3 regions of the Escherichia ruysiae genome follow, and region 3 is predicted to be linked to each of the others. Evidence: predicted binding sites of a transcription regulator. Region 3 holds the regulator's gene; each other region holds the start of a gene.
What was found. Region 3 encodes CRP, which controls carbon source genes, mostly activating them, when cyclic AMP is high. Its sites were predicted from a motif close to ATGTGANNNNNNTCACAT; they were not measured.

Region 1 (10,848 bases), 2.5 Mb from region 3:
GACGATTCAAAACGCCACACTGCGTGCTTTTGCGGCGGGTGTGACCCCGGCACAATGTTTTGAAATGCTGGCACTGATTCGCCAGAAACACCCGAATATTCCCATTGGCCTTCTGATGTATGCCAACCTGGTGTTTAACAAAGGTATTGATGAGTTTTATGCCCAATGCGAGAAAGTCGGCGTCGATTCGGTGCTGGTTGCCGATGTGCCCGTGGAAGAGTCTGCGCCCTTCCGCCAGGCTTCGTTGCGCCATAACGTCGCACCTATATTTATCTGCCCGCCGAATGCCGACGATGATTTGCTGCGTCAGATAGCCTCTTATGGTCGTGGTTACACCTATTTGCTGTCGCGTGCGGGCGTGACCGGAGCTGAAAACCGCGCAGCGTTACCCCTCAATCATCTGCTCGCGAAGCTGAAAGAGTACAATGCTGCGCCTCCGTTACAAGGGTTTGGTATTTCCGCCCCGGAACAGGTAAAAGCAGCGATTGATGCAGGAGCTGCGGGCGCGATTTCTGGTTCGGCCATTGTTAAAATCATCGAGCAACATATTGATGAGCCAGAGAAAATGTTGGTGGCATTGAAAGCTTTTATACAACCGATGAAAGCGGCAACACGCAGTTAATCCCACAGCCGTCAGTTCTGCTGGCGGCATTTTGTATTCCTTTAACGAAGCCAGAAAAATCTTAATTTTATTCATTATTTGCCTTTTTACCGTTTCGCTTAACCTAACATACGTCAACTTACGTCATTTTTCCGCCCAACAGTAATATAATCAAACAAATTAATCCCGCAACATAACACCAGTAAAATCAATAATTTTTCCTAAGTCACTTATTCCTCAGGCAATTGCTAATATATCCAGAACCTTCCTCAAAATATATTTCCCACCCTCCCTCCTTGTCACGCTTAATTTGACTAATTCTTATTAGCAACTAATTTTAATGAGTGTCGACACACAACACTCATATTAGTCAAACAATGCAACGTAACGGGAGAAATAACATGGCCGAACATCGTGGTGGTTCAGGAAATTTCGCCGAAGATCGTGAGAAGGCATCCGACGCAGGTCGTAAAGGTGGTCAGCACAGCGGCGGTAATTTTAAAAACGATCCGCAACGCGCATCCGAAGCGGGTAAAAAAGGCGGTCAACAAAGCGGTGGTAATAAATCAGGAAAATCCTGATCCACCGTTAATTATTAATATCAGCTGATAAAGATAATTGTATCTGCGGGCCGTATGGCTCGCAGTGATTTCACTGGAGAAAAATATGAATATGAAGACCATTGAAGATGTATTTATTCACCTGCTTTCAGACACCTACAGCGCAGAAAAACAGTTAACTCGCGCGCTGGCAAAACTTTCCAGAGCGACATCAAACGAAAAACTAAGTCAGGCTTTTCATGCGCACCTTGAGGAAACTCATGGACAGATAGAACGTATTGATCAAGTCGTAGAATCCGAATCAAATCTTAAAATTAAACGCATGAAGTGCGTAGCAATGGAAGGACTCATTGAAGAAGCTAATGAGGTCATTGAGAGCACAGAAAAAAACGAAGTGCGTGACGCCGCGCTCATTGCAGCTGCACAGAAAGTCGAGCACTATGAGATCGCCAGTTACGGGACCTTAGCGACGCTGGCTGAACAATTAGGTTACCGTAAAGCAGCGAAGCTTCTGAAAGAAACTCTGGAAGAAGAAAAGGCCACCGACATCAAACTGACTGATCTGGCTCTTAATAACGTAAATAAGAAAGCCGAAAATAAAGCCTGAAATATGAACTTCAACTTTCAGTAATTTTATAAAGAGGACATTTTCATGAATCGTATTGAACATTATCATGACTGGCTACGTGACGCCCACGCAATGGAAAAGCAAGCCGAATCTATGCTTGAATCCATGGCCAGCCGCATAGATAATTATCCTGATTTACGCGCACGTATTGAACAACATCTTAGCGAAACTAAAAACCAGATTGTTCAATTGGAAACTATTCTTGACCGTAATGACATTTCGCGTTCAGTCATTAAAGATTCCATGAGTAAAATGGCGGCGCTTGGGCAGTCTATCGGTGGTATTTTTCCTTCTGATGAAATTGTCAAAGGTTCCATTAGCGGCTATGTCTTCGAGCAATTTGAAATCGCCTGCTATACCTCACTATTAGCTGCGGCAAAAAATGCCGGTGATACAGCCTCTATTCCGGTCATCGAAGCGATTTTAAATGAGGAAAAGCAGATGGCCGACTGGCTAATTCAGCATATTCCGCAAACAACTGAGAAATTTTTAATTCGTGCTGAAACTGATGGTGTAGAAGCGAAGAAATAATACCCTTTATACCATGTCCTTATTGACCCCGTAATTACGGGGTCATTTTGCGGGGAATTAAAAACGATATCCTGCTGAGAACATAAACACCCACGGATCGAGGCGTACACTGTCGTGTTGCTGTGCACCGCCCAGTTTATAATTTGCGGTAGTATCGATATCCATGTACCAGACTGACATGTTAACCAACCAGTCACGGTTAATCAGATAATCCACCCCAACCTGCCCGGCAGCGCCCCAGGAATCTTTCAGACTGAGATCGGAAAGCCCGGCCTCTTTGCCATGATCGTTAAATCCATTATCAAAGAACGTGGTGTAGTTAATACCGGCACCAACGTAAGGACGGAATTTGCTGCTGGCATCACCAAAATACCACTGCGCCATCAGTGTTGGCGGCAGATGATGGACTGTTGCAATATCACCGGTCGCGCGAGTACCGATTTTATGGCGGAAAGGCGTCGCTGCCAGTAATTCAACACCGATATTGTCAGTCGCCATGTACGTAAACGTCAGGCCCAACTGAGTGTTATTAGTCACGCTAAATCCCCCCAGACTTCCTAACGTACCACCAGCGCCTTCTGTCGGACGCACAGTCGCAGAACCTGCACGCATAAAAAACTCGCCTGCTTCATGCGCAAAGGCTGTGCCAGAGAGAAGTGTTGTTACTGCCAAAGCCGCCACTGTTAATTTTTTCATATCCGCTCCGTCGTTATGGTTATAAAAACGTGACAAATATACCTACATTGGGGTAACAAATGATCCTACACAGATCACACTACATCCTCTAAATCACCCTTTATTGATCTGGATTAATTTAGAAGTTGCATCACAAATCCTGGTTAATGTGATTTAAATCAATTTTCGAATATTTGCGCTGCGCAAATATTAACGCGCTCGCCACTTGCTCCCGTCTGCACACATAAATGCCAACAATTACCTCCGCTTTACAAAGATATGCTTTTCCATACATGACCTGATGCTGCCACTGAGAGGCTAACCAGGGTACAATTGCCCGCTAATTAACACCTGCATAAAACTCAAGGAGAGTGCATGTCTATCACGGCGCAGTCCGTATACCGTGACACCGGAAATTTCTTCCGTAATCAATTTATGACCATTCTGTTGGTATCGTTGCTTTGTGCATTTATCACAGTGGTGTTAGGACATGTTTTCTCACCCAGTGACGCTCAACTTGCGCAGCTCAATGACGGTGTACCCGTTAGTGGCGGCGGTGGGTTGTTCGACCTGGTACAAAATATGTCCCCGGAACAACAGCAGATTTTGCTGCGTGCGTCCGCTGCTTCTACCTTTTCAGGATTAATCGGTAACGCCATTCTTGCGGGCGGCGTATTATTAATGATCCAGCTAGTGTCCGCCGGTCAGCGGGTCAGCGCATTACGGGCAATTGGCGCGAGCGCTCCGGTATTACCGAAGCTATTCTTGCTAATCCTCCTGACAACATTGATTGTGCAAATAGGCATCATGCTGGTGGTCGTTCCTGGTATCATCATGGCCATCCTGCTGGCGTTGGCTCCCGTGATGCTGGTCCAGGATAAAATGGGCGTTTTCGCCTCCATGCGCAGCAGTATGCGGCTGACATGGGCGAATATGCGTCTGGTGGCACCTGCGGTATTGAGCTGGTTACTGGCAAAAACTCTGTTGTTGCTGTTTGCCTCTTCGTTTGCCGCATTAACCCCAGAAATTGGCGCTGTACTGGCGAACACCTTGAGCAACCTGATTTCAGCCGTATTGCTCATCTATCTGTTCCGTCTGTACATGTTGATTCGCCAATAACCCTAAGCATTTGATTACGGAATCGTAAAATGAAGCAGTTTCTTGATTTTCTACCGCTGGTTGTCTTCTTCGCGTTCTATAAGATTTATGACATCTATGCGGCAACTGCGGCGCTGATCGTCGCCACAGCGATTGTGCTTATTTATAGCTGGGTTCGCTTTCGTAAGGTTGAGAAGATGGCTCTGATCACCTTTGTTCTGGTGGTTGTCTTCGGTGGTCTGACGCTATTCTTCCACAATGATGAGTTTATTAAATGGAAGGTCACCGTAATTTACGCACTGTTTGCCGGTGCTCTGTTGGTTAGCCAATGGGTAATGAAAAAGCCGCTGATTCAACGTATGTTGGGTAAAGAGCTTACCCTGCCGCAGCCAGTATGGTCGAAGTTGAATCTGGCCTGGGCAGTCTTTTTTATCCTTTGCGGGCTGGCAAACATCTATATCGCTTTCTGGCTACCACAAAATATTTGGGTCAACTTCAAAGTGTTCGGTCTGACCGCCCTCACCTTAATCTTCACGCTGTTAAGCGGTATCTATATCTACCGCCACATGCCACAGGAAGATAAATCATAACCAGACTGCCAGTCCTTCGGGGCTGGCGCTGTATCTCCTCTGTTCTCCTCAGGAAAATCATAGTAGCATCGCGCCTGTGATTTTCCTTTTTAGTCGGTTTTACCATGTCAACAACACATAACGTCCCCCAGGGCGATCTGGTTTTACGAACTTTAGCCATGCCTGCCGATACCAATGCCAATGGTGACATCTTTGGTGGTTGGTTAATGTCGCAGATGGATATTGGTGGTGCCATTCTGGCAAAAGAAATTGCACACGGTCGCGTAGTAACCGTGCGGGTTGAAGGAATGACTTTCTTGCGGCCGGTTGCGGTCGGCGATGTAGTGTGCTGCTATGCACGCTGTGTCCAAAAAGGGACAACATCTGTCAGTATTAATATTGAAGTGTGGGTGAAAAAGGTGGCGTCTGAACCACTTGGGCAACGCTATAAAGCGACGGAAGCATTATTTAAGTATGTCGCTGTAGATCCTGAAGGAAAGCCTCGCGCCTTACCCGTTGAGTAATAGTCAAAAGCCTCCGGTCGGAGGCTTTTGACTTTTTACTTACTGAATTTCGGTGGTGCCGTTAATTTTAAACAGAATATTTACCACAATTCCACTTCCTGGCTTACCCGGCTCGTAACGCCATCTGCGCATCGCGTTTTTCACTTCGCGCTCAAACATGTTTGCGGGTTTGGCGGAAAGAATTTGTACGTTATCCACGCGACCATCCGGTGTAACGTCAAATTTAACTTTAACCTGCCCTTCAATGCGCAATGCCTGCGCACGCGCTGGATACTGCGGCTGATTGCGGCTTAATGCGCGTGGTCCTGAAGCCACACTAGTGACTGGTTTGCTGGTTGCAGCCGTTGCAGTGCTGGTGGTCGGGCGCGCTGGTGCCGTATTTTCAAACGGTGATGCCGGACGCGACTCCGCTGGTTTAACATCGCGCTTTGGCTGTTCCTGCACCTTTTTCACTGGCTTCGGTTTTGGCTTAGGTTTTGGCTTCGGCTTTTCAATGACCACCGGCGCTTCTTTTGGCGGTTCAGGTATCGGCTCAGGTTCCGGCTCTGGCTCTACCACCGGCTCCGGCGGCGGCTGAACGGCTTGTGGCGGTTCGAGATCCGCTGGCGCAACCATGGTGACAGAAATCGGCTGCGCGGGCGCAGGTAGTTCAATAACCTGATGTACCGAGGTATAGAGTAGACCCGCCACGACAGCACCGTGAATGCAGACTGAAAGTAACGTCGGCCAGGGGAAGCGGCGAGGTAAATCAAGGGTCATTGAAGTCATAATCATTTCAGTAGAAAAACCAGGCCTCAATTTTAAATGCAAATAGCAATCATATTCAATAACACAAAACGATCAGGATCAGTGAAAACGCAATTTTTGGCGTAATTGACCTGACTTTATCCAGACTCTTAACAAAGACATCATCTTTCCGTTGCAGATCTTCGCCCTTTCAAATAACGTACTTTACAACTTTTCCGAACAAGGAGTTGTGCCCGTGTTGTATGTAATTTACGCTCAAGACAAAGCCGATAGTCTCGAAAAACGTCTTTCCGTTCGTCCGGCACATTTAGCGCGTTTGCAGTTACTGCATGATGAAGGTCGTTTGCTGACTGCGGGACCAATGCCAGCAGTTGATAGTAATGATCCTGGTGCCGCAGGTTTTACCGGTTCGACGGTGATTGCTGAATTTGAATCTCTGGAAGCAGCGCAAGCATGGGCTGATGCCGATCCTTACGTGGCGGCTGGAGTGTATGAACACGTTTCAGTCAAGCCCTTTAAGAAAGTGTTCTGAATAGAGGCTCAACATCTTAGAACACGGTTTTAGCAACCGTGTTCTTGTTTGGCCTTTCCTTGTAGGTATGCCATCGCAGCCGCTATAACAAACAGATAATAACTTTATCTGTATTTCTTTATACGATGTCAGCATATTCAGGAAAAATGCCCCTCCCTGACAAGGTATTGCTCAATCAAATCCTTTGATTACTGCGGATAAAGTCATCTACTATTGTTTAACATATTCACGCGTCGCATGTATGCTCACATTATGTACGCGTAGAGATAATTAAACAAAATTGTGGTTACAGAGGTATCAGTGAGTCACTGGGCTACATTCAAGCAAACAGCAGTAAATTTATGGGTGACCCTGCGGCACGATATTATCGCGCTAGCCGTCTTTTCAAATGGATTGCTTATTTTTAAAACAATCTATGGTATGTCGGTCAATCTGCTCGATATTTTCCATATCCAGGCATTTTCGGAACTTGATCTCTCCTTGCTGGCCAATGCGCCGCTGTTTATGCTCGGCGTCTTTCTTGTTCTGAATTCGATCGGCTTGTTATTTCGAGCAAAACTGGCATGGGCAATCAGTATTATTTTGTTGTTGATTACGCTGATCTACACCTTGCATTTTTATCCTTGGCTGAAATTTAGTATTGGTTTTTGCATCTTTACGCTGGTGATTCTGCTGGTGCTGCGCAAAGACTTCTCACACAGTAGTGCCGCCGCCGGGACAATTTTTGCTTTTATTAGTTTTACGACGTTACTGTTTTACTCCACCTACGGCGCGCTGTATTTAAGTGAGGGTTTCAATCCGCGAATAGAGAGCCTGATGACTGCTTTCTATTTTTCGATAGAAACTATGTCAACCGTGGGCTATGGCGATATCGTTCCCGTGTCTGAATCGGCACGCCTGTTTACTATTTCAGTCATTATTTCCGGCATTACCGTTTTCGCCACCTCCATGACCTCTATTTTTGGTCCTCTTATCCGAGGAGGATTCAATAAACTAGTGAAAGGAAACAAGCATACGATGAATCGTAAAGATCACTTTATTGTTTGCGGTCACTCCATTCTGGCAATCAACACGATTCTGCAACTGAATCAACGCGGACAAAACGTGACTGTTATCAGCAATTTGCCAGAAGATGACATCAAACAACTTGAGCAACGATTAGGCGACAATGCTGATGTTATTCCCGGTGACAGCAATGACAGTTCGGTATTAAAAAAAGCGGGAATCGATCACTGTCGGGCTATTCTGGCGCTCAGTGATAACGATGCAGATAACGCTTTTGTCGTCCTGTCAGCCAAAGATATGAGCAAAGATGTCAAAACGGTGCTGGCCGTCAGCGATAGCAAAAACCTGAATAAAATTAAAATGGTACATCCGGACATCATTCTTTCGCCGCAGCTTTTTGGCAGCGAAATTCTGGCGCGGGTTTTAAATGGTGAAGAGATTAATAATGATATGCTCGTCTCAATGTTGCTGAACTCCGGGCATGGTATTTTCAGCGATGACGATGAAACGAAAACTGACAGTAATGAATCGGCGCAAAAATAGATTTAAAAGGCTGAAGGTAAACTTGCTGGGCACCGCAATGGTGCCCGGAACATTCAGATATTGTAGATCGCAAACAATAACGAGTTACGCTGTTTGTTTAGAATGCACTTCCTGATGCTGTGGATACGCATATTTCGGCGAGACTGCCCCTCAAGCCAACGCGATTTACGCCGGCTAGCCTGACGCTGCATACGCCAGCGTCCCACTTCCGTTCTACTCCGCTTCATGTTAACTACTCTATGCAATAACAGAATGGTCATTATACCCTCGCCCCCGACGCTGACTAGTGCTTTTCCCGCGTTTTTATTTGCCAGATGAATCCATATGCGTAAACTCATAACAATGCGCTTTCAAAAGGATTTCTAATCTATGACAACCGTTTATACGTTGGTGAGTTGGTTGGCCATTCTGGGATACTGGTTGCTCATTGCAGGCGTAACATTACGCATTCTAATGAAACGACGTGCAGTTCCCTCCGCCATGGCCTGGCTGTTAATCATTTATATTCTGCCTCTGGTCGGAATTATTGCCTATCTTGCAGTCGGCGAACTCCACTTAGGTAAACGCCGTGCCGAACGCGCCAGAGCGATGTGGCCTTCTACCGCTAAATGGCTTAACGATCTTAAAGCCTGTAAACATATCTTCGCAGAAGAAAACAGCAGTGTCGCCGGCCCGTTATTCAAGCTTTGCGAGCGTCGTCAGGGGATCGCCGGGGTCAAAGGAAATCAGCTACAACTGATGACCGAGTCTGATGATGTGATGCAGGCGTTAATCCGCGACATCCAGCTCGCCCGGCATAATATTGAGATGGTGTTTTATATCTGGCAACCCGGCGGTATGGCGGATCAGGTGGCTGAGTCACTGATGGCTGCAGCCCGACGCGGTATTCATTGCCGACTGATGCTCGATTCCGCCGGTAGCGTCGCGTTCTTCCGCAGTCCGTGGCCAGAACTGATGCGTAATGCCGGTATCGAAGTGGTCGAGTCCCTAAAAGTTAATCTGATGCGCGTATTTTTACGCCGTATGGATCTGCGCCAGCACCGCAAGATGATCATGATCGATAACTACATTGCCTATACCGGCAGTATGAATATGGTCGATCCGCGCTTCTTCAAACAGGATGCGGGCGTAGGACAATGGATTGACCTGATGGCGCGTATGGAAGGCCCCATCGCCACCGCGATGGGGATTATTTATTCCTGCGACTGGGAGATTGAAACCGGGAAACGTATTCTGCCGCCGCCACCAGATGTCAATATTATGCCATTTGAGCAGGCCAGCGGTCATACGATCCATACCATTGCTTCTGGCCCCGGCTTCCCGGAAGACCTGATTCACCAGGCATTACTGACTGCGGCTTATTCGGCGCGTGAATATTTGATCATGACGACGCCCTACTTCGTGCCCAGCGATGATTTGCTTCACGCAATTTGCACGGCAGCGCAACGTGGTGTTGATGTCAGTATTATCCTGCCACGTAAAAATGACTCAATGCTGGTTGGCTGGGCCAGTCGCGCGTTCTTTACTGAGCTGCTGGCCGCTGGGGTTAAAATTTATCAGTTTGAAGGCGGATTGCTGCATACCAAGAGCGTGCTGGTCGATGGCGAGTTAAGTCTGGTGGGCACCGTTAACCTCGATATGCGTAGTCTTTGGCTGAACTTTGAAATCACGCTGGCGATCGACGATAAAGGTTTTGGTGCTGACCTGGCCGCCGTTCAGGACGATTATATTTCGCGCTCACGTTTACTTGATGCGCGGTTGTGGGCGAAACGACCACTCTGGCAACGCGTTGCCGAGCGACTGTTTTACTTCTTCAGCCCGTTGCTGTAAAACGTGGCCAACAGATGTTAAACGGGTAGTGACTATGGATATGGATTTAAACAATCGCCTGACCGAAGATGAAACACTTGAACAGGCCTATGATATTTTTCTCGAACTGGCCGCAGATAATCTCGATCCGGCTGATGTTCTGCTGTTCAATCTTCAGTTTGAAGAGCGCGGCGGTGCGGAGTTATTCGACCCGGCAGAAGACTGGCAAGAGCATGTTGATTTCGATTTAAACCCGGACTTTTTTGCCGAAGTGGTGATTGGCCTGGCGGACAGTGAAGATGGCGAAATTAACGATATTTTCGCCCGCATTCTGTTATGTCGCGAAAAAGATCACAAACTTTGCCATATTATCTGGCGAGAATAAATAATCGCTTTTGGCGTGATAAAGGGCTGACAGTTGTCAGCCCTTTTTGTTTTAAAGCGGATCGACTTTCAGGCAAGAAACGGCATGTCTGAAACTCCCCTCCAGCACAGGTCGCGTTTTGGCACACTCAGGACCGGCAATCGGGCAGCGGGTACGGAAAACACAACCAGAAGGCGGGTTGATCGGCGACGGTAATTCCCCTTCCAGTAACTGAATAGATTTATTCTTTTCCAGATCCGGGTCAGGAATGGGCACTGCCGACATCAATGCTTTGGTATAAGGATGCAGCGGATTATGGTAGACCTCATCATACGTCCCCAGTTCTACCGCATGTCCGAGATACATCACCAGCACGCGATCGGAAATGTGTTTTACCACGGCCAGATCGTGGGCGATAAAGATTAATGACAATCCCATCTCACGTTGCAACTGCTGGAGCAGGTTGACTACCTGCGCCTGAATTGACACATCCAGCGCCGACACCGGCTCATCGCAGATAATCAGCTTCGGTTCAAGAATAAGTGCACGAGCAATCCCGATACGCTGACACTGCCCGCCGGAGAACTCATGCGGATAACGGTTAATCAGATTGGGTAGCAAGCCGACTTTCATCATCATCGCCTTCACGCGCTCACGAACTT
Region 2 (10,848 bases), 780 kb from region 3:
GCGAGGAATTTGGCGTTTACCTGATCGCCAGCGGTCGTATGTGTGTTGCCGGGCTTAACTCTGCGAACGTGCAGCGCGTTGCAAAGGCGTTTGCTGCAGTGATGTAAGGTTAACCAGCAGGCGGTTGAAAAGCCGCCTGCTCTACTATAAATAAGGGGGGCTATGTATTATCCAGGTAAATAGTACGAAGGAGATGAAGACTTATTTCTTATAAACGTGAATAAAATAGGCGTTTCATTTCCGAACATTTTTATACTATGGAAATATATTAAGTTATTAAATAGTTACAAACACGGACTGGTCTCATGTGATCCTTCTCCCTTTCTTCACAAAAGCCGCAGATAATCCTTCCTTTCCCTCGCTGCTGGCGTTATGGTCAGATGGCTTTTCCAACACACTTCATAATAAAAAGTTTCAACTTACTGACTATTTAGGGAAAAATATGCGCAAGATCACACAGGCATTGAGTGCCGTTTGCTTATTGTTCGCTCTAAACAGTTCTGCTGTTGCGTTAGCCTCTTCACCTTCACCGCTTAATCCCGGCACTAACGTTGCCAGACTCGCTGAACAGGCACCTGTCCATTGGGTATCGGTCGCACAAATTGAAAATAGCCTTGCCGGGCGCCCACCGATGGCGGTTGGGTTTGATATCGATGATACCGTTTTGTTTTCCAGCCCCGGATTCTGGCGCGGCAAGAAAATATTCTCGCCAGAAAGCGAAGATTATCTAAAAAACCCAGCATTCTGGGAAAAGATGAACAATGGTTGGGATGAATTCAGCATTCCAAAAGAGGTCGCACGTCAGCTAATTGATATACATGTCCGCCGTGGCGATACCATCTTTTTTGTGACTGGTCGTAGCCCAACGAAAACAGAAACGGTTTCGAAAACATTAGCCGACGATTTCCACATTCCGGCAAGCAGTATGAATCCGGTAATCTTTGCGGGTGATAAACCAGGACAAAACACGAAAACGCAGTGGTTGCAGGATAAAAATATCCGAATGTTTTATGGTGATTCCGATAATGATATGACTGCCGCGCGTGATGTCGGCATTCGTGGTATCCGTATTCTGCGTGCCTCCAACTCTACCTACAAACCCTTGCCACAAGCGGGTGCTTTTGGCGAAGAGGTGATCGTTAATTCAGAATACTGATAGTGCGGGAGAGTGTGTCACTCTCCCGAATGCTGTTTTTTTAATCACACCTTTATCCTTTCGCTGTCTTGCTGCAAACTGATTAAGAGAGTTTTATCAAGGAGCAGCACATGTGGTATCAAAAGACGCTCACGCTTAGCGCCAAATCTCGCGGGTTTCATCTGGTAACGGATGAAATTCTGAATCAACTGGCAGATATGCCGCGTGTTAATGTCGGTTTACTGCACCTGTTGCTGCAACACACTTCCGCCTCTCTGACACTTAATGAGAATTGCGACCCCACGGTACGCCAGGACATGGAGCGTTTTTTCCTCCGCACTGTTCCCGATAACGGAAACTATGAGCATGATTATGAAGGGGCAGATGATATGCCTTCTCATATCAAATCCTCAATGCTGGGAGTATCGCTTGTTTTGCCAGTGCATAAAGGACGTATTCAGACCGGCACCTGGCAGGGTATCTGGCTGGGGGAACATCGTGTCCACGGCGGATCGCGTCGCATCATCGCGACACTACAAGGGGAGTAAAAAATGACCATATCGGAGTTGCTACAATATTGCATGGCAAAACCTGGCGCTGAACAGAGCGTTCACAGCGACTGGAAAGCGACGCAAATCAAAGTGGAAGATGTGCTGTTTGCGATGGTGAAAGAAGTGGAAAATCGCCCGGCGGTTTCGCTGAAAACCAGCCCGGAACTGGCGGATCTTCTGCGTCAGCAGCACAGCGATGTACGTCCCAGCCGACATCTGAATAAAGCGCACTGGAGTACCGTATATCTCGACGGATCGTTGCCGGATTCGCAAATCTATTATCTGGTCGATGCGTCGTATCAGCAGGCGGTGAATTTGCTGCCGGAAGAAAAACGCAAATTGCTGGTACAACTCTGAAAGGAAAAGACCGTTCAGAAAGCGGCCTGATATTGCTGAAAAACTGGTTTAAAAGTCAAAAGCGGCACGGTTTTCCCCCTCTCCCCGGAGGGGCGAGGGGACTGTCCGAGCACATTTTTAGACTTTGTCATCAGTCTGAGGCCGCTCAGAAAGCGGCCTTTGTGATTACAGCATTGGTTTGAGGAAGCGCGCTGTATGCGAAGCTTCGCATTCCGCGACGGTTTCTGGCGTACCGGAGACGAGGATCTCGCCGCCGCCGCTGCCGCCTTCCGGGCCAAGATCGACAATCCAGTCGGCGGTTTTAATCACGTCCAGATTGTGCTCAATCACCACAATGGTGTTGCCCTGATCGCGCAGTTTATGCAGTACGTCGAGCAGTTGCTGAATATCGGCAAAGTGCAGACCGGTGGTCGGCTCATCGAGAATATACAGCGTCTGCCCGGTGCCGCGTTTTGATAGCTCACGCGCCAGCTTCACGCGCTGGGCTTCACCACCGGAAAGCGTGGTGGCGGACTGCCCGAGGCGGATGTACGTCAGGCCAACGTCCATCAACGTTTGCAGCTTACGCGCCAGCGCCGGTACGGCATCAAAGAACTCTCGCGCCTCTTCGATGGTCATATCCAGCACTTCGTGGATGGTTTTGCCTTTGTACTTTATCTCCAGCGTTTCGCGGTTATAGCGTTTACCTTTGCACTGATCGCACGGTACGTAAATATCCGGCAGGAAGTGCATTTCAACTTTGATCACGCCATCGCCCTGACAGGCTTCGCAGCGTCCGCCACGGACGTTAAAGCTGAACCGTCCTGGCGTATAACCGCGCGCGCGGGATTCCGGTACGCCCGCAAACAATTCGCGCACAGGCGTAAACACGCCGGTATAGGTTGCCGGGTTGGAACGCGGAGTACGACCAATTGGGCTTTGGTCGATATCGATGACTTTATCGAAATGCTCCAGCCCCTGAATATCACGGTAGGGTGCCGGTTCGGCGATAGTCGCGCCGTTCAACTGGCGTTGGGCAATCGGGAACAGGGTATCGTTAATCAGCGTCGATTTACCGGAACCTGAAACCCCTGTAATGCAGGTAAACAGGCCTACTGGCAACGTTAGCGTCACATCTTTCAGGTTGTTGCCGCGTGCGCCTGTCAGTTTCAGCACTTTTTCCGGATTCGCAGGGACGCGTTTCTTCGGCACTTCAATCTTGCGTTTACCGCTCATGTACTGCCCGGTCAACGACTCTGGCACTGCCATAATCGCTTCCAGCGATCCTTCCGCGACCACTTCACCACCGTGAACACCTGCGCCCGGACCGATGTCGATAACGTGGTCAGCCGCGCGAATCGCGTCTTCATCGTGTTCCACCACAATCACGGTATTACCAAGATCGCGCAGATGGATAAGCGTACCCAGCAAACGTTCGTTATCGCGCTGGTGCAGGCCGATAGACGGCTCATCCAGCACATACATAACGCCAACCAGCCCTGCGCCAATCTGGCTCGCCAGACGGATACGCTGGGCTTCGCCGCCGGAAAGTGTCTCTGCCGAGCGGGAAAGTGTCAGGTAATTCAGCCCAACGTTAACGAGGAATTTCAGCCGGTCACCAATCTCTTTGAGGATTTTTTCCGCAATCTTCGCGCGTTGTCCGGCGAGTTTGAGATTGTTGAAGAACTCCATCGCATGACCGATGCTCATGTCAGAGATTGCAGGCAGCGGCGTATTCTCGACATAAACATGGCGCGCTTCACGGCGCAAACGCGTCCCTTCACAACTGGCGCACGGACGATTGCTGATAAACTTAGCTAACTCTTCACGTACCGCGCTGGATTCCGTCTCTTTATAACGGCGCTCCATATTGTGCAGCACGCCTTCGAACGGATGGCGGCGGATGGAGGTATCGCCGCGATCGTTCATGTATTTAAATTCGATATTTTCTTTGCCAGAACCGTACAGCACCACTTTATGCACGTTTGCGCTCAGACTGCCCCACGGCGCTTCGACGTCAAACTTATAGTGATCTGCCAGTGATTTCAGCATCTGGAAATAATAGAAGTTGCGGCGATCCCAGCCACGGATCGCCCCGCCAGCCAGCGACAGTTCCGGGTTCTGGATCACGCGATCGGGATCGAAATATTGCTGTACGCCGAGGCCGTCACAGGTCGGGCAGGCGCCCGCCGGGTTGTTAAACGAGAACAGGCGTGGTTCCAGTTCACGCATACTGTAGCCGCAAATCGGGCAGGCGAAGTTCGCGGAGAACAGCAGTTCTTCCGCTTTGGGATCGTCCATATCCGCAACAACCGCCGTACCGCCGGAAAGCTCCAGTGCGGTTTCAAACGATTCCGCCAGACGCTGGGTAAGATCGTCACGCACCTTGAAGCGATCGATAACCACTTCAATGGTGTGTTTCTTTTGCAGTTCCAGTTTCGGCGGATCGGAAAGATCGCAGACTTCGCCATCAATACGCGCGCGGATATAACCCTGACTCGCCAGATTCTCCAGCGTTTTAGTGTGTTCGCCTTTGCGCTCTTTGATGATTGGCGCGAGTAGCATCAGACGTTTGCCTTCCGGCTGCGAAAGCACGTTATCCACCATCTGGCTGACAGTTTGCGCCGCCAGCGGAACGTCGTGGTCCGGGCAGCGCGGCTCGCCGACGCGAGCGTACAGCAGACGCAAATAGTCGTGGATTTCAGTGATGGTCCCCACTGTGGAACGCGGGTTATGAGACGTCGATTTCTGTTCAATTGAGATGGCGGGAGAAAGCCCCTCAATATGATCGACATCCGGTTTTTCCATCAGTGACAGAAACTGCCGCGCGTAGGCGGAAAGGGATTCAACGTAACGACGCTGCCCTTCGGCATATAAGGTGTCGAAAGCGAGCGAGGATTTGCCAGAACCCGAAAGCCCGGTGACGACAATCAGTTTGTCGCGGGGGATAACGAGGTTGATATTCTTGAGATTATGGGTGCGGGCGCCCCGAACTTCGATCTTATCCATTCACCTTTCCCGGATTAAACACTTTTTTGCCCGGCGGCATGGCGCTACCGGCGATCACAAACGGTTAATTATGACACAAATCGACCTGAATGAATATACAGTATTGGAATGCAAAACCCGGAGTGCTGTGTAACAATGTCGGGCCATGTTTGTTTACCGGAACCGAGGTCACATCGTGGTAAAACCGCTATTGGTAATGCTACAATCGCGCGTTTACACTTATTAGAACGTTTTTTTCAGGAGACACGACATGGCCAGCAGAGGCGTAAATAAGGTTATTCTCGTTGGTAATCTGGGCCAGGACCCGGAAGTACGCTATATGCCGAATGGTGGCGCAGTTGCCAACATTACGCTGGCTACTTCCGAATCCTGGCGTGATAAAGCGACCGGCGAGATGAAAGAGCAGACTGAATGGCACCGTGTTGTGCTGTTCGGCAAACTGGCGGAAGTTGCCAGCGAATATCTGCGTAAAGGTTCTCAGGTTTATATCGAAGGTCAGCTGCGTACCCGCAAATGGACTGACCAATCCGGCCAGGATCGCTACACCACAGAAGTCGTGGTGAACGTTGGCGGCACCATGCAGATGCTGGGTGGTCGCCAGGGCGGCGGCGCACCGGCAGGCGGTAACGTCGGTGGCGGTCAGCCGCAGGGCGGTTGGGGGCAGCCTCAGCAGCCGCAGGGTGGCAATCAGTTCAGCGGCGGTGCGCAGTCTCGCCCGCAGCAGTCCGCTCCGGCAGCGCCGTCTAACGAGCCGCCGATGGATTTCGATGACGACATTCCGTTCTGATTTGTCATTAAAACAATAGGTTATATTGTTTTAATGTGGGTGATTGAAGCATCCGCCAGCCATAAAAAAGAAGCCTCCGTTATGGAGGCTTCTACATATCAGGTCAAAATCATCGGCCACTGTGGTGGAGTTTGACCCATCCCTTCCACCATCACCGACTCAATGTTGTGCCAGATGGCAGTAATATCGGTCATTGTGATGCCAAGCAACCCCATTGCGAACCAACAGGCGGAAACCACGCCCAGACCGCTACTGATCACTGCCAGCCCGACATAATCAGAGCGCCGGAAACGGATGTTGAGCGTGCTGGCCAGAAACATCAATATGGCGCTAAGAAGCTGCCAGCGAAGGAGAACCACGCCAGTGGTGAGGGTAGCCATCAAACATTTCCTCTGAAAATTACCAAGCCCTGGATAGCACGGTATTACTCACGGGGGGCGTGATACACTCTGGCTATCGCGGGACTTTCAGAACATAAAATGAAACACTTAGTTTGTTTCATAAATTTTTGTGAACTATATCACAATTGCTCGTTTGTTAGCCAGATTATGCTGCTACTTTTATTGCTGCACTAATTATGTGGTTTTTCAGTGAAATCGAGACAATGCATAATAAAGAAATATTTTAACTTCCTGCCTGACCTGCATTTTTTCAGCAAAGCCCTTTTGATATCAGCGAGTTATTTTTATTTAAACAAAGATTATGAAGGTATCAATTTCAAATCAGGCAAAAGTGCTATTTATACCGTAAGATTTATCTAACGTCGTCGGTAGCCAGGGTTTTAACCTTGCAATGACCAGGTATAACCAGGCAGGGAATTGATAGAAATGAGTCATAGTGTGCGACACAAATTGCTGGCGTTGCCGGGTATTATCTTTGTAGTCCTCCTTCCCATCATTCTGTCGCTATGGATCGCCTTTCTTTGGGCTAAAGCGGAAGCGAATAATCAACTTCGTGCTTTTGCCCAGTTGGCACTGGAGAAATCCGAGCTGGTCATTCGCCAGGCAGATTTAGCAAGCGACGATGCGGAACGCTATCAGGGACAAATTTGTACTCCCACTCATCAACAACAAATGTTGAATATTATCCGTGGTTATCTTTATATCAACGAATTGATCTATGCCCACGATAACCTTTTTTTATGCTCAACATTAATGGCTCCCGTTAACGGCTATACGATATCGCCAGCGAACTATAAGCGTGAACCTAATGTCTCAATCTATTATTATCGCGACACTCCTTTTTTTGCCGGTTATAAAATGACCTATATGCAACGAGGAAACTATGTCGCGGTAATTAACCCTTTATTCTGGAGCGAGGTGATGTCTGACGATCCAACGCTGCAATGGGGGGTATATGATACGGTGACGAAAACCTTTTTCTCTTTAAGTAAACAAGCCTCAGCAGAAAAATTCTCACCATTGATTCATCAAAGGGAAATAACCGTACAGCAGAACGGTTATTTATATGCGATAGTCCATTCAACAAAACGTCCCATTGCTGCTATCGTTGCAACCTCCAATCAGCGTATTTTGTCACACTTTTATAATCACCTTGTATTTGCCTTACCGGCAGGCATTATGGGCAGCCTGGTGCTTCTTTTACTCTGGCTGCGTATAAACCAGAAGTACCAGTCACCTAAGCGTAAATTGCAACGTGCCCTCGAAAAACGGCAGCTTTGTCTCTATTACCAACCGATTATTGATATTAAAACGAATAAATGTATTGGTGCTGAGGCATTGCTACGCTGGCCGGGGAATCAGGGACAGGTAATGACGCCAGCAGAGTTTATTCCGCTGGCGGAACAAGAGGGTCTAATTGCGCAGGTGACAGATTATGTCATTAACATGGTGTTTGACGATCTCGGTTCCTGGCTGGCAAAACACCCTGAATTATCTACTTCAATTAATTTGTCTGCCTCCGATTTTCATACTTCAAGGGTGATTGCCTTAACTAATCAAAAAATAGAACAATTCACCGTGCGTCCGCAGCAAATTAAATTTGAAGTCACTGAACATGCATTTTTAGATGTCGCCAAAATGACACCGATTATTCTGGCTTTCCGTCAGGCTGGTTACGAAGTGGCGATCGATGACTTTGGTATTGGCTACTCCAACCTGCATAACCTTAACTCATTGAATATTGATATCCTGAAAATCGATAAATCGTTTGTTGAGACGTTGACCACGCATAAAACCAGCCATTTGATTGCAGAACATATCATCGAACTGGCACACAGTCTGGGTCTAAAAACGATTGCAGAAGGGGTGGAAACGGAGGATCAGGTCAACTGGCTGCGCAAACGCGGCGTGCGCTATTGTCAGGGCTGGTACTTTGCAAAGGCGATGCCGCCGCAGGTTTTTATGGCATGGGCAGAGCAATTACCCGCGCATGACGCCATGCGCGGGCAGTAACCCTAGATCCGGTGGCGGTAATCGCTGGGAGTGCGATCAAATTGCCGACGGAAAACGCGGGAAAAGGTCTGCTGTGAAACGTAACCCAGATCCATCGCGATATCAAAAATAGGGCGCTCGGTGGTGCGCAGTTCAACGGCAGCCAGTAGCAGTCGGCGTTGACGAATGTAATCGCCAAGCGTCTGATGCGTCACAGTGCGGAACATTCGTTGTAAATACCACTTTGAATAACCTGATTTTTTCGCCACCACATCAATGTTCAGCGGCTGGTCGATATGCTCGTCAATCCATGCGATAAGATCCTGAATAATTTTCTGATGGGACATAAATCTGCCTCTTTTCAGTGTTCAGTTCGTTAATTCATCTGTTGGGGAGTATAATTCCTCAAGTTAACTTGAGGTAAAGCGATTTATGGAAAAGAAATTACCCCGCATTAAAGCCTTGCTTACTCCAGGCGAAGTGGCGAAACGTAGCGGCGTGGCGGTATCGGCGCTGCACTTCTATGAAAGCAAAGGATTGATTACCAGTATCCGCAATAGCGGTAATCAGCGGCGATATAAGCGTGATGTGTTGCGATACGTCGCAATTATCAAAATTGCTCAACGCATCGGCATTCCGCTGGCGACCATTGGTGAAGCGTTTGGTGTGTTGCCCGAAGGGCATACGTTAAGTGCGAAAGAGTGGAAACAGCTATCTTCGCAATGGCGAGAAGAACTGGATCGGCGCATTCATACCTTAGTCGCGCTGCGTGATGAACTGGACGGTTGTATTGGCTGCGGCTGCCTTTCGCGTAGCGACTGCCCGTTGCGTAACCCGGGCGACCGCTTAGGGGAAGAAGGCACCGGCGCACGCTTGCTGGAAGATGAACAAAACTAAAGCGCCACAAGGGCGCTTTAGTTTGTTTTCCGGTCTTTGTCTTTCACTCTATCCCGCTGGTACACGGGAGGGTTTCCCCCGACGTCAACACACCTCATTCGAGCACGTGGTGGAGGTTCCGGTTAGTGTTGATACTTTAATTGTATGTCACCGCTGTTTCTTCGCCAGTGCAAAGTGATCCTTTTTAACCGCAATATTTTTGCCATCTTGCGTGATTTTTTACCGTAAACCTTCGCCACAAGTTGCCTACAAATGCCGTAATTTTGCGCATCCACGATAACGTTTGCGCATCAATTGCCTGGTTTTTCATCGTCAACACAAGAAAAGGGAAAAAAGCAGCAAACTTCGGTTGAAAAAGCCGCTATGATCGCCGGATAATCGTTTGCTTTTTTTTACCACCCGTTTTGTATGCGCGGAGCTAAACGTTTGCTTTTTTGCGATGCCCCAGATTGTCGCAAACCTGAAGCAGGAAGAATAACGTTTCGCTGGCAGGGGATTGTCCGCCACGCATCTTGACGAAAAATAAACTCTCAGGGGATGTTTTCTTATGTCTACGCCATCAGCGCGTACCGGCGGTTCACTCGACGCCTGGTTTAAAATTTCACAACGTGGAAGCACCGTCCGTCAGGAAGTGGTTGCCGGGTTAACAACGTTTCTGGCGATGGTCTACTCGGTTATCGTCGTTCCAGGTATGTTGGGTAAAGCGGGCTTCCCGCCAGCGGCAGTTTTTGTTGCAACTTGTCTGGTTGCCGGGATTGGTTCTATCGCGATGGGGTTATGGGCCAATCTGCCGTTGGCTATCGGCTGCGCCATCTCTCTGACGGCGTTTACCGCATTCAGCCTGGTGCTGGGGCAACATATTAGCGTACCTGTCGCGCTGGGTGCCGTGTTCCTGATGGGCGTTCTGTTTACGGTAATTTCTGCCACGGGTATCCGTAGCTGGATTTTGCGCAACTTACCGCACGGCGTGGCGCACGGCACGGGGATTGGTATCGGCCTGTTCTTGCTGCTGATTGCCGCTAATGGTGTCGGTCTGGTGATTAAAAACCCGCTCGACGGTCTGCCCGTTGCGCTGGGTGATTTCGCGACCTTCCCGGTGATTATGTCACTGGTAGGTCTGGCGGTGATCATCGGCCTGGAAAAACTGAAAGTCCCTGGTGGCATTCTGCTGACCATTATCGGTATCTCAATTGTCGGTTTGATCTTCGATCCTAACGTCCATTTCTCTGGCGTTTTCGCCATGCCTTCATTGAGCGATGAGAACGGTAATTCGCTAATTGGTAGCCTGGATATTATGGGGGCGCTGAACCCTGTGGTTCTGCCGAGCGTACTGGCGCTGGTGATGACTGCTGTTTTCGATGCTACCGGAACCATTCGTGCGGTAGCCGGTCAGGCGAACCTGCTGGATAAAGACGGGCAGATTATCGACGGCGGTAAAGCACTGACCACCGACTCCCTGAGCAGCGTTTTCTCTGGCCTGGTCGGTGCGGCTCCGGCTGCGGTATACATTGAGTCTGCGGCGGGTACAGCGGCGGGCGGTAAAACCGGTCTGACGGCAATCACGGTTGGCGTGCTGTTCCTGCTGATTCTGTTCCTCTCTCCGCTCTCTTACCTCGTTCCGGGTTACGCAACAGCTCCGGCGCTGATGTACGTTGGCCTGTTGATGTTGAGCAACGTGGCGAAAATCGACTTTGCTGATTTCGTCGATGCAATGGCGGGTCTGGTAACAGCAGTATTCAT
Region 3 (10,848 bases):
TTCCTGCATCGCCTGGTTCAATGAGTTATACAAGGTGTTATGCGCCTGATTAACCCGCATTCGTTGCCAGGCTAGTGGCGTAGGTTGCGGATCTTTACTGAGGATCAGACGAATGGCCTCCTGGTAAGTTTCTAAGGCATCATGGGCGTTCTTGCGCAATAAGCCGCTCTGCCACTGCGGCCACAGCCAAACTGTGCCGCCGAAGGCAATCAGACAACCGATGATAGTATCGATTAGACGGGGGATGATGTACTGCTCGCCATTCAGCCATAACAGTTGCAGGGTATATACAGCGGTAATGGTAAAACCGACCGTCGCCCAGCCGTAGTTTTTGCGCAATATCAGGTAACTGGCGAGCGTGGTGAAAAGCATCAGCGTCAGGGTGTAACCTTCAGGGATTTTAAAGTGCAGTGCAACACCAGCAATAATTAATCCAACCACGGTTCCGACAGAACGATTCACAATTCGCAGACGAGTCGCGCCATAACCATTTTGCGTCACCAGCAATACCGTCATTAGTATCCAATAGGATTTCGGCAGATGCAGCGCGGTGCCCATCAGGCTGGCAACGCTTAACATCACACTCAGTCGTCCTGCATTACGCAGTGCTGGCGATTTCAGGGAAAGATAGCTTTTCAGCGCCGGGAGTAACGGCATTCGGCGCTGTTTATCGGCCAGTAAGTCACGGGTATAGAGTGGTTTTTGCGTTCGCAGCACGCGGGCGATGCGGCTGAAATGCCAGTAGCAGAATTGCCCTACAGGGTTATCCGGATGCTGGCGGGCGATTTTTTCCAGTGCGCCAATTTGCTTATCCATCGTAAAACGCGTCGGCAGGCGATGGTAAAGAATGTCATCAGCCAGCACGCGCAGGCGAGTGGCGACGGTTTGCGCATTCCAGCGGATAACCTCCTCCGCATGGCTACGCTCGACCAGCTTTTGCACCTCTTCTGGCTGATGCAAACTGACCGAGATGTGTTCCTGTAAATCCAGCGCCTCCTGGAAAATGCGCAGCATCCGCTTGTAATCGGTATTATTTTGCGCGGAAAGCATATGCATTTGCTGATAGCACTGGGTAATTAAATCGACCGCTTTTTGCTGGCGTTCCAGCAGCGGTGGCAACGCTTTCTCAGGATCGGTGTGCTGGGTAAGCAGGCTGTATTTGGCTTCGCAATAATCTGCCAGTTCACGGTACAGCAGGCTAAGTGACTCGCGTAGCGGTTGTTCGCGCCAGAGCCAGAACCAAAACCAGTTAAACAGCCCATACCAGAGTGTACCCAACGCATAGATGAGCAACGGTTCCCAGACGGGCATGTATCCCGCCAGACTTAAGGTAAAAATAGCTGCCAGCAGCGATGCGGGAAGTAATTTTGCGTGTAATGGCCCTAACTCGGCAGTAACGCCAAGTATCAACGTTAACCCTGTCAGCAGAAATGGCAGGGGGATATCTTTTTCCAGCAGCAGTTGTGTTAGCAAGCTGCACGTGGCAAACAGCGACGCACCAATAATTAAACGTTTGAAAAAGCGTTTATGGGGCGTATCAAGCCCCGCAATATTGCAACAGGCGGGGACGAGGGAAAAGAGCAGCCCAAGCCTTAATTCGCCAAGCAATAGACCAACGGCCACGGGCAAACATAGCACCAGCGTTTGTCGTAGTGCATAGTTGATATCAGGATGGTAAATCAGTCTGCGCCACATCGGGTTAAACAAAATGGCGCGCTACTCAGTAACGCGCCACTCCGACGGGATTAACGAGTGCCGTAAACGACGATGGTTTTACCGTGTGCGGAGATCAGGTTCTGATCTTCCAGCATCTTCAGAATGCGCCCCACGGTTTCACGAGAACAGCCGACAATCTGACCGATTTCCTGACGGGTAATTTTGATTTGCATACCGTCCGGGTGAGTCATGGCATCCGGTTGTTTTGCCAGGTTCAGCAGAGTCTGTGCAATGCGGCCTGTTACATCGAGGAATGCCAGGTTGCCCACTTTCTCTGAAGTGACTTGCAGGCGACGTGCCATCTGTGCGGAGAGACGCATCAGAATATCCGGGTTTACCTGAATTAATTGGCGGAATTTTTTGTAGGAAATTTCAGCCACTTCACAGGCGGTTTTCGCACGTACCCATGCGCTACGTTCCTGGCCTTCTTCAAACAGGCCCAGTTCGCCAATGAAATCACCCTGATTCAGATAAGAGAGGATCATTTCTTTACCCTCCTCGTCTTTGATCAGCACTGCCACAGAGCCTTTAACGATGTAGTACAGCGTTTCCGCTTTTTCACCCTGGTGAATAAGCGTGCTCTTGGATGGGTACTTATGAATGTGGCAATGAGACAAGAACCATTCGAGAGTCGGGTCTGTTTGCGGTTTGCCAAGCACCATGCGCGGTTATCCTCTGTTATAAGCTTTCTCCAGAGCCAGAAAACGCCGCTGTCTCTGGATTGCCGAAATGTGCTTCCCGCTACCTGGGAAGGGGCTATCAACTGAACTGCACGGTAATGTGACGTCCTTTACATACATGCAGTACATCAATGTATTACTGTAGCATCCTGACTGTTTTAGCATAGCTTTCGCGTTGTGTCTCCTGGTGTCTCGCTTCAGCATGACCCAGGTCGCCTTCCGTTGCGCGATTTGGTCAGTACGCGTACTCTGTCAGGAAAATTGACGCAATGGAGTTTCGATTATGCAAGCGCGTGTGAAGTGGGTCGAAGGGTTAACCTTTCTGGGCGAATCCGCCTCTGGTCACCAGATTTTAATGGACGGCAACTCAGGCGATAAAGCGCCAAGTCCGATGGAAATGGTGTTGATGGCGGCGGGTGGTTGCAGCGCCATTGATGTGGTTTCTATCCTGCAAAAAGGGCGTCAGGATGTGGTCGATTGTGAAGTAAAATTGACCTCTGAACGCCGCGAAGAGGCACCACGCCTGTTTACGCACATTAATCTGCATTTTATCGTCACCGGTCGCGACCTGAAGGATGCAGCGGTTGCGCGTGCGGTTGATCTCTCAGCCGAGAAGTATTGCTCAGTCGCGTTGATGCTGGAAAAAGCGGTAAATATTACTCACTCGTATGAAGTGGTTGCCGCGTGATTTAACTATCCCGTTGTGAAGCCGGAGAGTATTTTATCCGGCTTAATAGCAGAGTTACTCGATTTTCTTCCCTTCCATCAGTCGTTGCACCAGCGGCAGCATAATTAACTCCATTGCCAGACCCATTTTGCCGCCCGGCACCACTAATGTATTGATGTGGGAAATGAACGAGCCTTGCAGCATCGCCAACAGCCAGGGGAAATCGATTCCTTCCAGATTTCGAAAATGGATTACCACAAAGCTTTCATCCAGCGATGGGATGCCTTTTGCGGCGAAGGGGTTTGAGGTGTCAACGGTGGGGACGCGCTGGAAGTTAATGTGGGTGCGAGAAAACTGCGGTGTGATGTAGTTGATATAGTCTTCCATTGAGCGAACTACCGAGTCCATCACCGCTTCTCGCGAGTGCCCGCGCTCGCTGGTGTCGCGGATGAGTTTTTGAATCCACTCCAGGTTAACGATAGGCACTACACCAACCAGTAAATCCACATGCTGCGCGACGTTATGTTGTGGTGTGACCACGCCGCCGTGCAAACCTTCATAAAACAGCACATCGGTGGGTTCTGGCAGCGCCTGCCACGGGGTAAACGTACCTGGCACCTGATTCCACGGTACGGCTTCGTCGTAGGTATGCAGATATTTGCGAGATTTCCCTTTGCCGCTCAGGCCGTATTCAATGAAGGTTTGTTCCAGCAGGCCGAAGTCGTTAGCTTCGGGGCCGAAGTAACTGATATGCCGCCCGGCGTCGCGCGCTTTGCGGATCGCCATGTCCATTTCCGGGCGGGTGTAACGGTGAAAACTGTCGCCTTCTACCTCGGCTGAGCGCAGATTTAACTGCGCGAAGATTTTTCGAAACGCGAGGCTGGTAGTGGTGGTTCCCGCGCCGCTGGATCCTGTTACCGCAATGACCGGATGTTTGGCAGACATAGTAACTCCATGACTTAGCTATCATTATTATCTCGTCCGCCGACGGTTGCAGGTTATTCGCGAAACTGACTGCGCGGCATGATATTGACCGTTTCGTGCAGCTCCGACCATACCAGCACCGCTTCTCCGCACTGTAGCTGGCGTTTGACGTCGGCGACTTTCTGTTCAAGTGTACGCTCATGTTCACCATAATCGGTGCCTTCGCGTAACACAAAGCTTTCAATTAAATTTTCCAGCGTTTCGGGGGAGAGGTCTTGCCACGGAATCAACATGATTTCGCCTCCAGATACGTTGATAACCAGTCAGGAATGCGTGACTCCAGCCACATTTGCGGATGAAGTAATGTACCGCCAATAAAGCCAACATGACCGCCATGTTCCGTCAGTTGATACTCCACTTGCGGTGGGAGATTTTCCGGTTTCGGGATCACCTGATGATCCATAAACGGATCGTCTTTGGCGTGAATAATCAGCGTGGGTTTGGCGATCCGATTGAGCATCGGCATGGCGCTACACTGACGATAATAGTCGATAGCGTCGACGTAGCCGTGAATTTTGGCGGTGATTAGATCGTCAAATTCGCGGATGCGGCGTACCGATTTCAACTGTGCGAGATTAATCGGCAGCGTTCCGGGGTAGGCCGCCAGTTTGCGCGCAGCATTGGCTTTTAACAAGTTCAGCAAGTAACGCTGATAAACGCGGGAGAAGCCTTTATCCATGTGATAACTACAGGCTTCCAGCATAAACGGTGCAGAGACAATCGCCGCCGCATCAATCGGGAGGTCATTGCCTTCTTTGGCCAGCAAACAGGCCAGCATATTACCGCCGAGCGAATAGCCGACGGCAGCCGTTGGCGCATGACCAAATTCGCGTTGCAGCCAGCGTAAAAACCAACTGGCATCTTCGGTTTCGCCCGAATGGTAAATGCGGTGCATCCGGTTTGGTTCACCGCTGCACCCGCGAAAATGCATCACCACGCCCAGCCAGCCGCGCTTTTGCGCTGCCTCAACCAGACCATGTGCATAAGGACTATTGAGGCTGCCTTCGAGACCGTGGAAGACCACCAGACGCGGTTTATGCTTCGCTTGTGTGGGGTCTTCACTCCACGCGAGATCGACAAAGTCTCCGTCGGGCAACTCCAGCCGCTGCCAGTGCGGGATGAATTTCACCTGACGACGAAACAGACGCGGCAGCATGGTTTGGAGATGACAATTGCTGAAACCGCGCATAGGGGTGAATTCAGCACTGCTGCTGAATACATTGGCCTCGGTCGTCGTTATCTGCGCCATCAGTTGCTTTGGCCTTCCAGCAGCATCTGTTCCAGTTGCTCCTGGGCTTCCAGCCACGCCATTTCGCACTCTTCCAGCCCGGATTTGGCGCTGGCTTGTTGTTGCAGGCAGGCGGTCAGTTCTGCTTTACGGCTCTGGTCATACAGCTCGCTGTCGCCAAGTTTCTCTTCCGCCTGCGCCAGTTGCGCGTTCAGCTTCTCCATCTCTTTTTCCAGACGGGCGATCTCTTTACGCAGCGGCTGGGTTTGCGCACGCAACTCTGCTTCCCGACGCTTCTGATCTTTACGTGCCTGGGCGCTGTTCGCGTTCTCTTTTGGCGCTTCGTCGGCCTGGTTTTCCTGCTTTTGTACGTCGCTTAACCACTGTTGATAATCTTCCAGATCGCCGTCGAACGGTTCGACTTTACGATCGTGAACCAGATAGAGATCGTCAGTGGTGGAACGCAGCAAATGACGGTCGTGCGAGACGACAACCAGCGCGCCTTCAAACTCGATCAATGCTTCGGTGAGTGCCTGGCGCATGTCGAGGTCAAGGTGGTTGGTCGGTTCGTCGAGCAGCAGCAGATTCGGGCGCTGCCAGACAATTAAAGCCAGCACCAGGCGCGCTTTTTCGCCACCGGAGAAGCGGCGCGTTTCTTCCGTCACTTTATCGCCCTGGAAACCAAAACCGCCGAGATAGTCACGCAGTTTTTGCTCCAGTTCCTGCGGTGCTAAACGCGCCAGATGCTGAATAGGCGATTCGTCAGCGCGCAGGTATTCCAGTTGATGCTGGGCGAAGTAGCCGAGTTTGATCCCTTTCGCCAGGCCAATTTCTCCGCTGACTGGCGCAAGTTCACCGGCTAACAGTTTGATTAATGTCGATTTACCCGCGCCGTTTCGGCCTAACAGACCAATGCGCGAACCCGGCACCAGATTCAGTTTTATCGAGTCGAGAATAATGCGATCGCCATAGCCCGCACTGACTTTTTCCATCTTCAACAACGGATTAGGCAGGCTTTCCGGCGCGCGGAAGCTAAAGCGGAACGGGTTATCGACGTGCGCGGGGGCAATCAGCTCCATGCGCTCAAGCATCTTAATGCGGCTCTGTGCCTGCTTCGCTTTAGTGGCTTTGGCACGGAAACGGTCGATATAGCTTTGCAGATGCGCTACACGTTCTTGTTGGCTTTCGTACATTGCCTGTTGCTGCGCCAGGCGGGTGGCGCGCTGCACTTCAAACGAGCTGTAGTTACCTGTGTACTCGAACATGCTTTGCTGTTCGATATGAATAATTTTATCGACGATCGGATCGAGGAAGTCGCGGTCGTGAGAGATCAGGATCAGCGTGCCCTGATAGCTCTTCAACCATTTTTCCAGCCAGATAACGGCATCAAGATCGAGGTGGTTAGTCGGTTCGTCGAGCAGCAGCAAGTCTGAACGGCAAATCAGCGCCTGGGCGAGGTTAAGACGCATACGCCAGCCACCGGAGAAATCACTCACCGGGCGCTCCAGTTGTTCGTTGCTGAAACCGAGGCCGTGCAGCAGGCTGGCGGCGCGGGAGCGAATACTCCACGCGTCGATAGCATCCAGCTTGCCATGAATGGTGGCGATGGCGTGCCCGTCGTTACGTTCGTTGGCGTCGTGCAGCTGCGCTTCCAGTTGGCGATATTCGCGGTCGCCATCAATGACATATTCCAGCGCAGGTTGCGGTAGCGCCGGCGTTTCCTGATTCACCCACGCCAGTTGCCAGCTTCCCGGAAAGGTGTAGCTGCCGCCGTCGGCGCTGATTTCATTTTTCAGCAATGCCAGCAGGGTAGATTTACCGCAGCCGTTTTTACCCACCAGGCCGACTTTCTGCCCAGGGTTGATGGTGGCGGTGGCATTATCCAGCAGGACGCGCACGCCGCGACGAATTTGTAACGAGGAGAAAACAATCATAAGGCGCCGTATGTTCAGACTATGTTAACTTATCATTATGATAATGTAATGTATGGGCGAGCTGCCGCACCGGGCGCAATGGTAGCCCAAAACAGCGACTATACACAAAAACCATACCGGGAGGGGGATGATGTCTCAGCCAGCGAAAGTTTTGCTGCTGTATGCCCATCCGGAATCTCAGGACTCGGTGGCAAACCGGGTACTGCTTAAACCGGCCACGCAGCTCAGCAATGTTACCGTGCACGACCTTTACGCGCACTATCCCGATTTTTTTATTGATATCCCCCGTGAGCAGGCATTACTGCGCGAGCACGAGGTGATTGTCTTTCAGCATCCTCTTTATACCTATAGCTGCCCGGCGCTACTGAAAGAGTGGCTGGACCGGGTATTAAGCCGTGGTTTTGCCAGCGGGCCGGGGGGAAACCAACTGGCGGGAAAGTACTGGCGTAGCGTGATCACCACTGGCGAGCCGGAAAGTGCTTACCGTTATGACGCGTTGAATCGCTACCCGATGAGCGATGTTCTGCGCCCCTTTGAACTGGCGGCGGGCATGTGCCGGATGCATTGGTTAAGCCCCATTATTATTTACTGGGCGAGACGGCAAAGCGCACAGGAGCTGGCGAGTCACGCCAGAGCCTACGGCGACTGGCTGGCAAATCCACTGCCCCCAGGAGGCCGCTGATGGAAGGTTCCGATTTTTTACTCGCGGGAGTGCTGTTTCTCTTCGCGGCGGTGGCTGCGGTGCCGCTGGCATCGCGGCTGGGTATTGGCGCTGTGTTGGGATATTTGCTGGCAGGGATTGCGATTGGCCCATGGGGGCTTGGGTTTATTAGCGACGTCGATGAGATCCTCCACTTTTCGGAACTCGGCGTGGTGTTCCTGATGTTTATCATTGGGCTGGAGTTGAATCCCTCCAAGCTTTGGCAATTGCGACGCTCGATTTTTGGCGTAGGCGCGGCACAAGTACTGTTAAGCGCGGCGTTGCTGGCGGGATTATTGATGCTGACGGATTTCGCCTGGCAGGCGGCGGTGGTGGGTGGCATTGGCCTTGCGATGTCCTCAACCGCAATGGCACTGCAACTGATGCGTGAGAAAGGGATGAATCGCAGCGAATCCGGCCAGTTAGGTTTCTCGGTACTGCTGTTTCAGGATCTGGCGGTGATCCCGGCACTGGCGTTAGTGCCGTTGTTGGCGGGGTCGGCAGACGAACATTTCGACTGGATGAAGATCGGCATGAAGGTGCTGGCGTTTGTCGGCATGCTGATTGGCGGGCGCTATTTACTGCGTCCGGTATTCCGTTTTATTGCAGCTTCTGGCGTGCGGGAAGTGTTCACCGCCGCGACGCTGCTGCTGGTGCTGGGTTCCGCATTGTTTATGGATGCGCTGGGGCTGTCGATGGCGCTCGGTACGTTTATTGCGGGCGTGCTGCTGGCGGAAAGTGAATATCGCCATGAACTGGAAACGGCTATCGATCCGTTTAAAGGCTTACTGCTCGGGCTATTTTTTATCTCCGTCGGGATGTCGCTAAACCTCGGGGTGCTTTATACCCATCTGTTGTGGGTAGTGATAAGCGTGGTCGTGCTGGTGGCGGTGAAAATTCTTGTGCTGTATCTGTTAGCGCGCCTGTATGGCGTGCGCAGTTCTGAGCGGATGCAGTTTGCTGGCGTGCTGAGCCAGGGCGGTGAATTTGCCTTTGTGCTCTTTTCTACCGCTTCTTCACAACGCTTATTCCAGGGCGACCAGATGGCGCTGTTACTGGTGACGGTCACGCTTTCCATGATGACCACGCCGCTGCTGATGAAGCTGGTGGATAAATGGCTATCCCGCCAGTTTAACGGAACGGAAGAAGAGGATGAAAAACCGTGGGTCAACGATGATAAACCGCAGGTCATTGTCGTGGGCTTTGGGCGTTTTGGTCAGGTGATTGGTCGTTTACTGATGGCGAATAAAATGCGCATTACCGTGCTGGAGCGGGACATCAGCGCCGTGAACCTGATGCGCAAATATGGCTACAAAGTTTATTACGGCGACGCTACGCAGGTAGATCTTTTACGTTCTGCGGGTGCAGAGGCCGCTGAGTCTATCGTCATTACCTGTAACGAGCCGGAAGACACCATGAAGCTGGTGGAAATATGCCAGCAGCACTTCCCGCATTTGCATATTCTTGCGCGAGCGCGCGGACGTGTCGAAGCACATGAGTTATTACAAGCAGGGGTGACACAGTTTTCCCGTGAAACATTCTCCAGTGCGTTAGAGCTGGGGCGCAAGACGCTGGTCACGCTTGGCATGCATCCGCATCAGGCACAGCGGGCGCAGCTGCATTTTCGTCGCCTGGATATGCGAATGCTGCGGGAACTTATCCCGATGCACGCTGATACCGTACAAATTTCTCGCGCCAGGGAAGCCCGACGCGAACTGGAAGAGATTTTCCAGCGTGAAATGCAACAAGAACGACGCCAAATGGATGGCTGGGATGAATTTGAGTAGAGGGTGAAGATGGCAATCCGAAAACGTTTTATTGCTGGCGCGAAATGTCCAGCCTGTCAGGCGCAGGATTCAATGGCGATGTGGCGCGAAAATAATATTGATATTGTTGAATGTGTTAAGTGTGGGCATCAGATGCGTGAAGCCGATAAAGAAGCCCGCGATCACGTTCGCAAAGATGAGCAAGTGATTGGGATTTTTCATCCGGACTAGCGATATGCGCCGAGTTTTTTTAAGCTAGTGAGTACACGGCAGCAGAATTCCGATACAATCTGCGCCACTATTCTTCCCATGCTCAGGAGATATCATGAAAGTAGCAAAAGACCTGGTGGTCAGCCTGGCCTATCAGGTACGTACAGAAGACGGTGTGTTGGTTGATGAGTCTCCGGTGAGTGCGCCGCTGGACTACCTGCATGGTCACGGTTCCCTGATCTCTGGCCTGGAAACGGCGCTGGAAGGTCATGAAGTTGGCGACAAATTTGATGTAGCTGTTGGCGCGAACGACGCTTACGGCCAGTACGACGAAAACCTGGTGCAGCGCGTTCCTAAAGACGTATTTATGGGCGTTGATGAACTGCAGGTAGGTATGCGTTTCCTGGCTGAAACCGACCAGGGCCCGGTGCCGGTTGAGATCACTGCGGTTGAAGACGATCACGTCGTGGTTGATGGTAACCACATGCTGGCGGGTCAGAACCTGAAATTCAACGTTGAAGTTGTGGCGATTCGCGAAGCGACTGAAGAAGAACTGGCTCATGGTCACGTTCATGGCGCGCACGATCATCACCACGATCACGACGGTTGCTGCGGCGGTCATGGTCACGATCACGGTCATGAACACGGTGGCGAAGGCTGCTGTGGTGGTAAAGGTAACGGCGGTTGCGGTTGCCACTAATACCGTAACGGTATCAAAAAAGCGGGAATTACCCGCTTTTTTTTCGCCTCAGTAATGTGGCGGTGGCGTTTCTTCAGCCTGCGACGCGATGTTCGACGGCTGGCTGGCTTTTAACTTCTCAGTAAGCAGACGCAGATGATCGCGCAGTTTTGCCATCTCCATTTCATGAGCGGTCACCGTGACGTTCAGTTCTTCAATGGTGATTTCCTGAAAAGCCAGTCGGCTCTCCAGCTCTGCCAGGCGTGCTTCCATCGATAAATCCT

Region 1: the regulator CRP is predicted to act here: its motif matches at 3,163-3,180, upstream of ompW (outer membrane protein OmpW).
Region 2: the regulator CRP is predicted to act here: its motif matches at 6,327-6,344, upstream of RGV86_RS11150 (YjcB family protein).

The regions. Positions count from the first base shown of each region.
Region 1 is NZ_JAVIWS010000001.1:599,140-609,987, forward strand. Features, by position in the region: gene trpA (tryptophan synthase subunit alpha) at 1-622, shown strand, start outside; gene RGV86_RS03085 (con-10 family general stress protein) at 1,003-1,182, shown strand; gene RGV86_RS03090 (YciE/YciF ferroxidase family protein) at 1,268-1,768, shown strand; gene RGV86_RS03095 (ferritin-like domain-containing protein) at 1,814-2,320, shown strand; gene ompW (outer membrane protein OmpW) at 2,378-3,016, opposite strand; gene RGV86_RS03105 (YciC family protein) at 3,371-4,114, shown strand; gene RGV86_RS03110 (septation protein A) at 4,144-4,683, shown strand; gene yciA (acyl-CoA thioester hydrolase YciA) at 4,788-5,186, shown strand; gene tonB (TonB system transport protein TonB) at 5,226-5,945, opposite strand; gene RGV86_RS03125 (YciI family protein) at 6,169-6,465, shown strand; gene kch (voltage-gated potassium channel protein) at 6,766-8,013, shown strand; gene RGV86_RS03135 (YciY family protein) at 8,067-8,240, opposite strand; gene cls (cardiolipin synthase) at 8,383-9,843, shown strand; gene RGV86_RS03145 (HI1450 family dsDNA-mimic protein) at 9,878-10,207, shown strand; gene oppF (murein tripeptide/oligopeptide ABC transporter ATP-binding protein OppF) at 10,259-10,848, opposite strand, start outside.
Region 2 is NZ_JAVIWS010000001.1:2,272,711-2,283,558, reverse strand. Features, by position in the region: gene tyrB (aromatic amino acid transaminase) at 1-107, shown strand, start outside; gene aphA (acid phosphatase AphA) at 443-1,156, shown strand; gene RGV86_RS11170 (secondary thiamine-phosphate synthase enzyme YjbQ) at 1,267-1,683, shown strand; gene RGV86_RS11165 (MmcQ/YjbR family DNA-binding protein) at 1,687-2,043, shown strand; gene uvrA (excinuclease ABC subunit UvrA) at 2,209-5,031, opposite strand; gene ssb1 (single-stranded DNA-binding protein SSB1) at 5,282-5,818, shown strand; gene RGV86_RS11150 (YjcB family protein) at 5,917-6,198, opposite strand; gene RGV86_RS11145 (EAL domain-containing protein) at 6,646-8,232, shown strand; gene soxS (superoxide response transcriptional regulator SoxS) at 8,235-8,558, opposite strand; gene soxR (redox-sensitive transcriptional activator SoxR) at 8,644-9,108, shown strand; gene ghxP (guanine/hypoxanthine transporter GhxP) at 9,656-10,848, shown strand, end outside.
Region 3 is NZ_JAVIWS010000001.1:3,050,299-3,061,146, forward strand. Features, by position in the region: gene RGV86_RS14665 (YccS/YhfK family putative transporter) at 1-1,695, opposite strand, end outside; gene crp (cAMP-activated global transcriptional regulator CRP) at 1,746-2,378, opposite strand; gene RGV86_RS14675 (OsmC family protein) at 2,680-3,084, shown strand; gene RGV86_RS14680 (phosphoribulokinase) at 3,139-4,008, opposite strand; gene RGV86_RS14685 (YheU family protein) at 4,062-4,280, opposite strand; gene RGV86_RS14690 (hydrolase) at 4,274-5,296, opposite strand; gene RGV86_RS14695 (ABC transporter ATP-binding protein) at 5,296-7,209, opposite strand; gene kefG (glutathione-regulated potassium-efflux system ancillary protein KefG) at 7,340-7,891, shown strand; gene kefB (glutathione-regulated potassium-efflux system protein KefB) at 7,891-9,696, shown strand; gene RGV86_RS14710 (YheV family putative zinc ribbon protein) at 9,706-9,906, shown strand; gene slyD (peptidylprolyl isomerase) at 10,001-10,585, shown strand; gene RGV86_RS14720 (protein SlyX) at 10,634-10,848, opposite strand, start outside.